One region of the Streptomyces sp. NPDC001816 genome, then DNA from elsewhere that is predicted to be linked to it. Evidence: riboswitches for the same ligand, from Rfam matches in the RefSeq annotation. Region 1 holds a riboswitch; the other holds the start of a gene.
The links. Region 1 has a riboswitch for glycine ahead of gcvP (aminomethyl-transferring glycine dehydrogenase). Riboswitches for the same ligand answer to the same signal wherever they lie in the genome.
Positions count from the first base shown of each region.

Region 2: linked by a shared signal. The riboswitch ahead of gcvT (glycine cleavage system aminomethyltransferase GcvT) and the one ahead of gcvP (aminomethyl-transferring glycine dehydrogenase) in region 1 are both predicted to bind glycine.

Region 1 covers NZ_JBIATY010000014.1:264,422-268,500, reverse strand. Annotated here, with positions in the region: gene ACFYZZ_RS38110 (MerR family transcriptional regulator) at 1-240, shown strand, start outside; gene ACFYZZ_RS38105 (DNA polymerase IV) at 293-1,750, shown strand; gene ACFYZZ_RS38100 (PRC-barrel domain-containing protein) at 1,672-2,043, opposite strand; glycine riboswitch at 2,163-2,257, shown strand; gene gcvP (aminomethyl-transferring glycine dehydrogenase) at 2,430-4,079, shown strand, end outside.
Region 2 covers NZ_JBIATY010000009.1:36,962-41,040, reverse strand. Annotated here, with positions in the region: gene ACFYZZ_RS29240 (enhanced serine sensitivity protein SseB) at 1-125, opposite strand, end outside; gene ACFYZZ_RS29235 (AAA family ATPase) at 201-869, opposite strand; glycine riboswitch at 1,047-1,144, shown strand; gene gcvT (glycine cleavage system aminomethyltransferase GcvT) at 1,296-2,414, shown strand; gene gcvH (glycine cleavage system protein GcvH) at 2,531-2,908, shown strand; gene glyA (serine hydroxymethyltransferase) at 2,923-4,079, shown strand, end outside.

The sequences.
Region 1 (4,079 bases):
CTGGAGCGCATGACGCTCATGAGCGACGGCGCCACGGTCTACGAGTGCACCTCGCCCGACGAGGTCCACGCCCTGCTCCAGGGCGGTCAGGGCATCTTCGGCATCGCCGTCGGCGTGGTCTGGCGGGACGTGGAAAGCGCGCTCTCCCAGCTGCACGGCGAGCGCATCGACACCGGGGAGACCCTGGTCGGGCACAACCCGGCGGACGAGCTGGCGAGGCGCCGCAACCGGGCGGTCTGACAGCGGCCCCTCGGGGCCCGCGTTGTCAGTGGCGTGGTGCAGCATCGGAGATGTGAGAAACGCGCCCACGATCCTGCATCTCGACATGGATGCCTTCTTCGCCTCGGTGGAGCAGGCATCCAAGCCGAGCCTGCGCGGGAAGGCCGTCGTCGTGGGCGGACTCGGACCGCGCGGGGTGGTGGCGACCGCGTCGTACGAGGCCCGGGTCTTCGGGGTCCACTCGGCGATGCCGATGGCCCAGGCGCGCAGGCTGGCGCCGAACGCCGCGTACCTCGTGCCGCGCTTCGCCCTGTACAAGTCGGTCAGCGAGCAGGTGATGGCGTTGCTGCGGGCGCTGTCGCCGCTGGTGGAGCCGCTGAGCCTGGACGAGGCGTTCGTCGATCTGGAGGCCGCGGGAGCGGCCTGGGACGAGGCGTCGGCGCGGCTGGCGGGGGCGAAGCTGCGCGCGGACATCCGGACGGTCACGGGGCTGACCGGGTCGGTGGGGCTGGCCGCCTCCAAGATGCTCGCGAAGATCGCCTCGGAGCAGGCCAAGCCCGACGGACTCGTGCTGATCGAGCCAGGGACCGAGCGGGCGCTGCTGGGCCCCATGTCGGTGCGGACGCTGCCCGGGGTCGGGCCGGCGACCGGGGACCATCTGCGGCGGGCCGGGATCACCACCGTCGAGGAGCTGGCCGAGGCGGGGGAGGACGAACTCGTACGGCTGGTCGGCAAGGCGCACGGGCACGCGCTGTACGCCATGGCGCTGGCGCACGACGACCGGCCCGTGGTGGCCGAGCGCGAGACCAAGTCGGTGTCGGTCGAGGACACCTATGACGTGGACATCCATGACCGGCTGCGGGTCGGGATCGAGGTGCAGCGGCTCGCCGACCGGTGCGTGGGGCGGCTGCGCGGGGCCGGGCTGTCCGGGCGGACCATCGTGCTGAAGGTGCGGCGGTACGACTTCTCGACCCTGACCCGCTCCGAGACGCTCCGTGGGCCCACCGACGATCCGGCGGTGATCCGCGAGGCGGCCGCGCGGCTGCTGGAGTCCGTGGACACCACGGGCGGGGTACGGCTGCTGGGCGTGGGCGTCTCGGGGCTCGCCGACTACACCCAGGAGGATCTGTTCGCGCAAGCCGCGGCGGGCGAGCGGGACGCCGCCGCGGCCGTGGAGACGTCGGAGGAGGTCGTGCCCGACGCCGTGGAGGAGCGCCCGGAGCCCGCCGAGCGGCAGTGGCGGGCCGGGTACGACGTGCGGCACGCCGAGTACGGGCACGGCTGGGTGCAGGGCAGTGGCCTCGGGCGGGTCACGGTGCGCTTCGAGACACCGCAGTCCGAGCCGGGGCGGGTCCGTACGTTCTTTGTCGACGATCCCGCGCTGGAGTCGGCCGAGCCGTTGCCGTTGGTCGTGGAAACCGACGTGGCTCACCGGCCCGTCCCGGCCGAGGATCAGACTTCCTCCGTGCCCGCCAGCTTGCCGAAGTCGTGGTCCGGTACCGAAGGAGGTGCGGCCGCGTCGAGGCCGTAGTGGTGGTAGAGCTGGAGTTCCTGTTCGGGGGAGAGGTGGCGGCCCACGCCGAAGTCGGGGGCGTCCTTGATGAGCGCGCGGTCGAAGGGGACCCGAAGGGCGCCCTCCACCAGTTCGCTGGGCTCCAGGGGGACGAAGGCGTCCCGGGAGAACAGACCGGTGCGTATGGCCGCCCACTCCGGCACGCCCGTGGCGTCGTCGAGGTACACCTCGTCGATGGTGCCGATCTTGGCGCCATTGCGGTCGAACGCCTTGCGGCCGATCAGGTTGCGCGGATCGATGTCGGTCTGCACGGGCCCTCTCCCTCCACTTGGTCGCAACTCATCCGTAAGCACTACAAAAGAGCACATTCAAGGAGGCGGCCACTCGAGGGCCCGGGCGTTGACCTCGCTGGTACGCTGACAGCGGCTGCTGACCCCGTGCGGGAGAGTCCTCCGACCACGTCGGAGGCGCCGAAGGAGCAAATCCTCCCCGGAATCTCTCAGGCTCACGTACCGCACGGACGAGGTCACTCTGGAAAGCAGGGCGAGTGTCGACGGCTCCCGCCCTCACCGACGGTGAAAGCCGGGACCCTCGGGTGCCCGGTGAAGCTCTCAGGTTTTGATGACAGAGGGGGAGGCCGTCGGGGCAACCGCCGTGGTGCCCCTCGAAGGTCGCGTCAGACCAGGAGGCCTCCGCAATGACCGCCCATCGCACTCCGCTCTCCGAGCTCGAAGCGGGCATCCCCTTCGAGCAGCGCCACATCGGGCCCGACCAGGAGGCGCGGGCCAAGATGCTCGCGCACGTCGGTTACGGCTCGCTCGACGAGCTGACCGCCGCCGCGGTGCCGGATGTGATCAAGAACGCCGACGCGCTCGATCTGCCGGGTGCCCGTACAGAGGCCGAGGTGCTCGCCGAGCTCCGCTCGCTCGCCGACCGTAACCAGGTGCTCGGCTCGATGATCGGGCTCGGGTACTACGGGACGTTCACCCCGCCGGTCATCCTGCGCAACGTCATGGAGAACCCGGCCTGGTACACGGCCTACACGCCGTACCAGCCGGAGATCTCGCAGGGCCGCCTGGAGGCGCTGCTGAACTTCCAGACGATGGTCGCCGACCTGACCGGCCTGCCGACCTCCGGCGCCTCTCTCCTGGACGAGGGCACGGCCGCCGCCGAGGCGATGGCGCTGTCCCGGCGCATGGGCAAGAACAAGAAGGGCCTGTTCCTGGTCGATGCGGACGCGCTGCCCCAGACCATCGCCGTCATCGAGACGCGTGCCGAGCCGACCGGTGTCGAGGTCGTCGTCGCCGACCTGAGCGACGGCATCCCGGCCGATGTCGCCGCTCGCGAGATCAACGGCGTGCTGATCCAGTACCCGGGCGCCTCCGGTGCCGTACGCGACATCAAGCCGGTCATCGACCAGGCGCACGAGCTGGGCGCCCTCGTCACCGTCTCCGCCGACCTGCTGGCCCTCACCCTGCTGACCTCTCCGGGCGAGCTGGGCGCCGACATCGCCGTCGGCACCACCCAGCGCTTCGGTGTGCCGATGGGTTTCGGCGGGCCGCACGCGGGCTACATGGCGGTGCACGAGAAGTTCGCGCGCAGCCTGCCCGGCCGTCTGGTCGGCGTCTCCGTCGACGCCGACGGGAACAAGGCGTACCGCCTCGCGCTGCAGACCCGTGAGCAGCACATCCGCCGCGAGAAGGCCACGAGCAACATCTGCACCGCGCAGGTGCTTCTCGCCGTGATGGCCGGCATGTACGCCGTCTACCACGGCCCCGAGGGGCTGCGTGCCATCGCCCGCCGCACCCACCGCTACGCCACGATCCTCGCCGAGGGCCTGAAGGCCGGCGGTGTCGAGATCGTCCACGGCGCCTACTTCGACACCCTCACCGCGCGCGTGCCCGGCAAGGCCGCCGAGGTGGCCGCCGCCGCCCTGGAGAACGGGGTCAACCTGCGTCTCGTGGACGCCGACCACGTCTCCCTCGCCTGCGACGAGACCAGCAACCGGGCCCAGCTGGCCGCCGTCTGGTCCGCCTTCGGCGTCGAGGGCGACATCGAGGCGCTGGACGTGACGGCTGCGGACACCCTGCCCCAGGCCCTGCTGCGATCCGACGACTTCCTGACGCACCCGGTCTTCCACGAGCACCGCTCCGAGACCGCCATGCTGCGCTACCTGCGCAAGCTGGCCGACCGCGACTACGCGCTCGACCGCGGCATGATCCCGCTGGGCTCCTGCACCATGAAGCTCAACGCGACCACCGAGATGGAGCCGGTCACCTGGCCCGAGTTCGGCCAGCTGCACCCCTTCGCGCCCGCCGAGCAGGCCGAGGGCTACCTCACGCTCATC
Region 2 (4,079 bases), on a different contig from region 1:
CCCGCGGAGGGTATGCCCAGGGAGGCCGAGAGCACCTCCTCCAGCTCATTGCCGGGCCAACCGCCGTGCGGGTGGGGGTGCGTCTGTGCCGGGAAGTCCGCGGGAGTGTCCGCCGGGAAGTCCATCTGCCTCTACCGCCTGCTGGGAACCATGCTGTGGAGCAAAAGGCTAGCGGGTGCCTGTGACAGTGACCGGTCCGATCAGCCGGTGAAGGCTATGCGGTGCAGGACGTCCGCCGCGTCCCGGTCCAGCAGCACCGCCGAGCCGCAGCCGGCAGGCAGCTCGCCGCGCTCCACCGCGCGCAGCAGCCGGGCGGTCGTACGGCGGTGGCGGCTGAAGGCGTACCGGGACACGCCGCGGCCGCGCTCGCGCTGGCCCTCGCGGGCCGTGCCGGGGGTGACGTCGAGAAGGAGCAGGTGCAGGGTGCCGCCGCGGCGGCGGGCCTCGCGGGACAGCCAGGAGCGCACCCAGGGCTGGGTGCCGCAGTCGTGGACGACGACTCCCTCGCCGGTGCGCAGGGCGCGGCGCAGTCCGGCGTAGTGCGCGAGGCGGACCAGGGGGCGGTAGAGCGCGTAGGGGAGGAGGCGGGGCATGCGGGCGTCCCAGCTGTCGCGGGTGTCCTGGGAGTCGATGCGGTGGCCGGGGACCGCGCGGTGCATCAGCGTGGACTTGCCGCTGCCGGGCAGGCCGGTGATCACGACCAGGTCGGCGGGCCCGAAGAGCAGGGCGTGCGGGCTGCGGCCCGCGCGGTCGCGCAGGTCGCGGACGACCGGGGCCGGGCGGTCGGCGCAGCGCTCGCGGGCCGGGGCGGAGGGCTGCTTCGGCACCGCGATGCCGGTGGTGGTGGCGTAGGCCGTGGTCCTGTTCACCGTGATCGTCCTCCCCTGTGGGCTCGGTCATCCCCTGCCCATCACATGTAAAGAGAAGGTAATGCGCCGCGTCCAGTGGTTCGGTGCGCGTACTGCCACAGGTCGGTTACAGATGCGGCCCTGACGGGTGGGGGTGAGGCGTGCAATGATGTGCCCGCCAACTGCATACCGGCCGTTTGAATCCGCGCGGGAGAGTTCCCAGCAGCCTTCGCTGGGGCGCCGAAGGAGCAAGTCCCTCCCTTGAATCTCTCAGGCCCCGTTACCGCGCGGGCGAGGCACATCTGAAAAGCGGGCCGCTGTGTCAGTGGCTCCACCCAAGGTGCAAGCCGTGATCGTCCCTGTGGCGGTCTCGGCGAACCTCTCAGGTTCCGATGACAGATGGGGAGGAACGACCTCGCCCGTCATGCCTTGGGAGACGACCGACCGATGAGCAGTACCGAACTCCGTCACACCGCGCTGGATGCCCTCCATCGCTCGCTCGGTGCGACCATGACCGACTTCGCGGGCTGGGACATGCCCCTGCGCTACGGCTCCGAGCGCGACGAGCACGTGGCCGTGCGCACCAAGGCCGGGCTCTTCGACCTGTCCCACATGGGCGAGATCACCGTGACCGGCGCCGAGGCGGCGGCCCTGCTGAACTTCGCCCTGGTCGGCAACATCGCCTCCGTCGGCGTCGGCCGCGCCCGCTACACCATGATCTGCCAGGCCGACGGCGGCATCCTGGACGACCTGATCGTCTACCGCCTCGGCGAGACCGAGTACATGGTCGTCGCCAACGCCTCCAACGCCCAGGTGGTGCTGGACGCGCTGACCGAGCGCGCCGAGGGCTTCGACGCCGAGGTGCGCGACGACCGTGACGCGTACGCGCTGATCGCGGTCCAGGGCCCCGAGTCCCCCGGCATCCTGAAGTCCCTCACGGACGCCGACCTGGACGGCCTGAAGTACTACGCGGGCCTGCCCGGCACGGTGGCCGGCGTCCCCGCCCTGATCGCCCGCACCGGCTACACCGGCGAGGACGGCTTCGAGCTGTTCGTGAAGCCCGAGCACGCCGTGGAGCTGTGGCAGGCGCTGACCAAGGCCGGCGAGGGCGTCGGCCTGGTGCCCTGCGGCCTGTCCTGCCGGGACACCCTGCGCCTGGAGGCGGGCATGCCGCTGTACGGGCACGAGCTGAGCACGTCGCTGACGCCGTTCGACGCCGGGCTCGGCCGCGTGGTGAAGTTCGAGAAGGAGGGCGACTTCGTGGGCCGCGAGGCGCTCACCGAGGCCGCCGCCAAGGCCGAGCAGAACCCGCCGCGAGTGCTCGTCGGTCTGATCGCCGAGGGCCGCCGGGTGCCGCGCGCCGGGTACGCCGTCGTCGCGGGCGGCGAGGTCATCGGCGAGGTCACCTCCGGCGCCCCCTCCCCCACCCTGGGCAAGCCCATCGCCATGGCGTACGTCGACGCGGCGCACGCGGCGCCGGGCACCGAGGGTGTCGGTGTGGACATCCGCGGGAGCCACGAGCCGTACGAGGTCGTGGCGCTGCCGTTCTACAAGCGCCAGAAGTAGACACTGGGCGCGGTCCGTACCGGGTACGTGACCCTGCGCACACATCACCTGCTCATCAGCAGGTTCAGCAGTCCCCCCTTCATCAGCACTCCCGCGCGTACAGGAGAATTCAGGCCATGAGCAACCCCCAGCAGCTGCGCTACAGCAAGGAGCACGAGTGGCTGTCGGCCGCCGAGGACGGCGTGTCGGCGGTCGGCATCACGGAGCACGCGGCCAACGCGCTCGGCGATGTCGTCTTCGTGCAGCTCCCCGAGGTCGGGGACACGGTGACCGCGGGCGAGTCCTGCGGTGAGCTGGAGTCGACCAAGTCGGTCAGCGACCTGTACTCCCCCGTGACCGGCGAGGTCACCGAGATCAACCAGGACGTCGTCGACGACCCGTCGCTGGTGAACTCGGCCCCCTTCGAGGGCGGCTGGCTGTTCAAGGTACGCATCGCGGAGGAGCCGGCCGAGCTGCTCTCCGCCGACGAGTACACCGCCTTCACCGCCGGCTGAGGAGTCGTAGCCGTATGACTGTCCTGAACACGTCCCTGCACGAGCTGGACCCGGAGATCGCCGCCGCGGTCGACGCCGAGCTGAACCGCCAGCAGTCGACCCTGGAGATGATCGCCTCCGAGAACTTCGCGCCGCTCGCGGTGATGGAGGCCCAGGGCTCGGTCCTCACCAACAAGTACGCCGAGGGCTACCCGGGCCGCCGCTACTACGGCGGCTGCGAGCACGTCGACGTCGCCGAGCAGATCGCCATCGACCGGATCAAGGAGCTGTTCGGCGCCGAGTACGCCAACGTGCAGCCCCACTCCGGCGCCTCCGCGAACCAGGCGGCCCTGTTCGCGCTGGCCCAGCCCGGGGACACCATCCTCGGCCTGGACCTGGCGCACGGCGGCCACCTGACCCACGGGATGCGGCTGAACTTCTCCGGCAAGCAGTTCAACGTGGTCGCCTACCACGTGGACGTCGAGACCGGTCTGGTCGACATGGCCGAGGTCGAGCGCCTGGCCAAGGAGCACCGCCCGAAGGTGATCATCGCGGGCTGGTCGGCGTACCCGCGGCAGCTGGACTTCGCCGAGTTCCGCCGGATCGCCGACGAGGTCGAGGCCTACCTGTGGGTCGACATGGCGCACTTCGCGGGCCTGGTCGCCGCGGGTCTGCACCCGAACCCGGTCGAGTACGCGGACGTGGTCACCTCCACGACCCACAAGACGCTCGGCGGTCCGCGCGGCGGCATCATCCTCGCGAAGAAGGACTTCGCGAAGAAGCTGAACTCGTCCGTCTTCCCGGGCTTCCAGGGCGGCCCCCTGGAACACGTGATCGCGGCCAAGGCGGTCTCCTTCAAGGTCGCCGCATCGGAGGACTTCAAGGAGCGCCAGCGCCGTACGGTGGAGGGCGCGCGGATCCTCGCCGAGCGGCTGACCGCGGCCGACGCCCGTGAGGCCGGCGTGAACGTGCTCTCCGGCGGTACGGACGTGCACCTGATCCTGGTCGACCTGCGCGAGTCCGAGCTGGACGGCCAGCAGGCCGAGGACCGCCTCCACGAGGTCGGGATCACGGTCAACCGCAACGCCGTCCCGAACGACCCGCGTCCCCCGATGGTCACGTCGGGCCTGCGGATCGGCACGCCCGCCCTGGCGACCCGCGGCTTCACGGCCGAGGACTTCGCCGAGGTCGC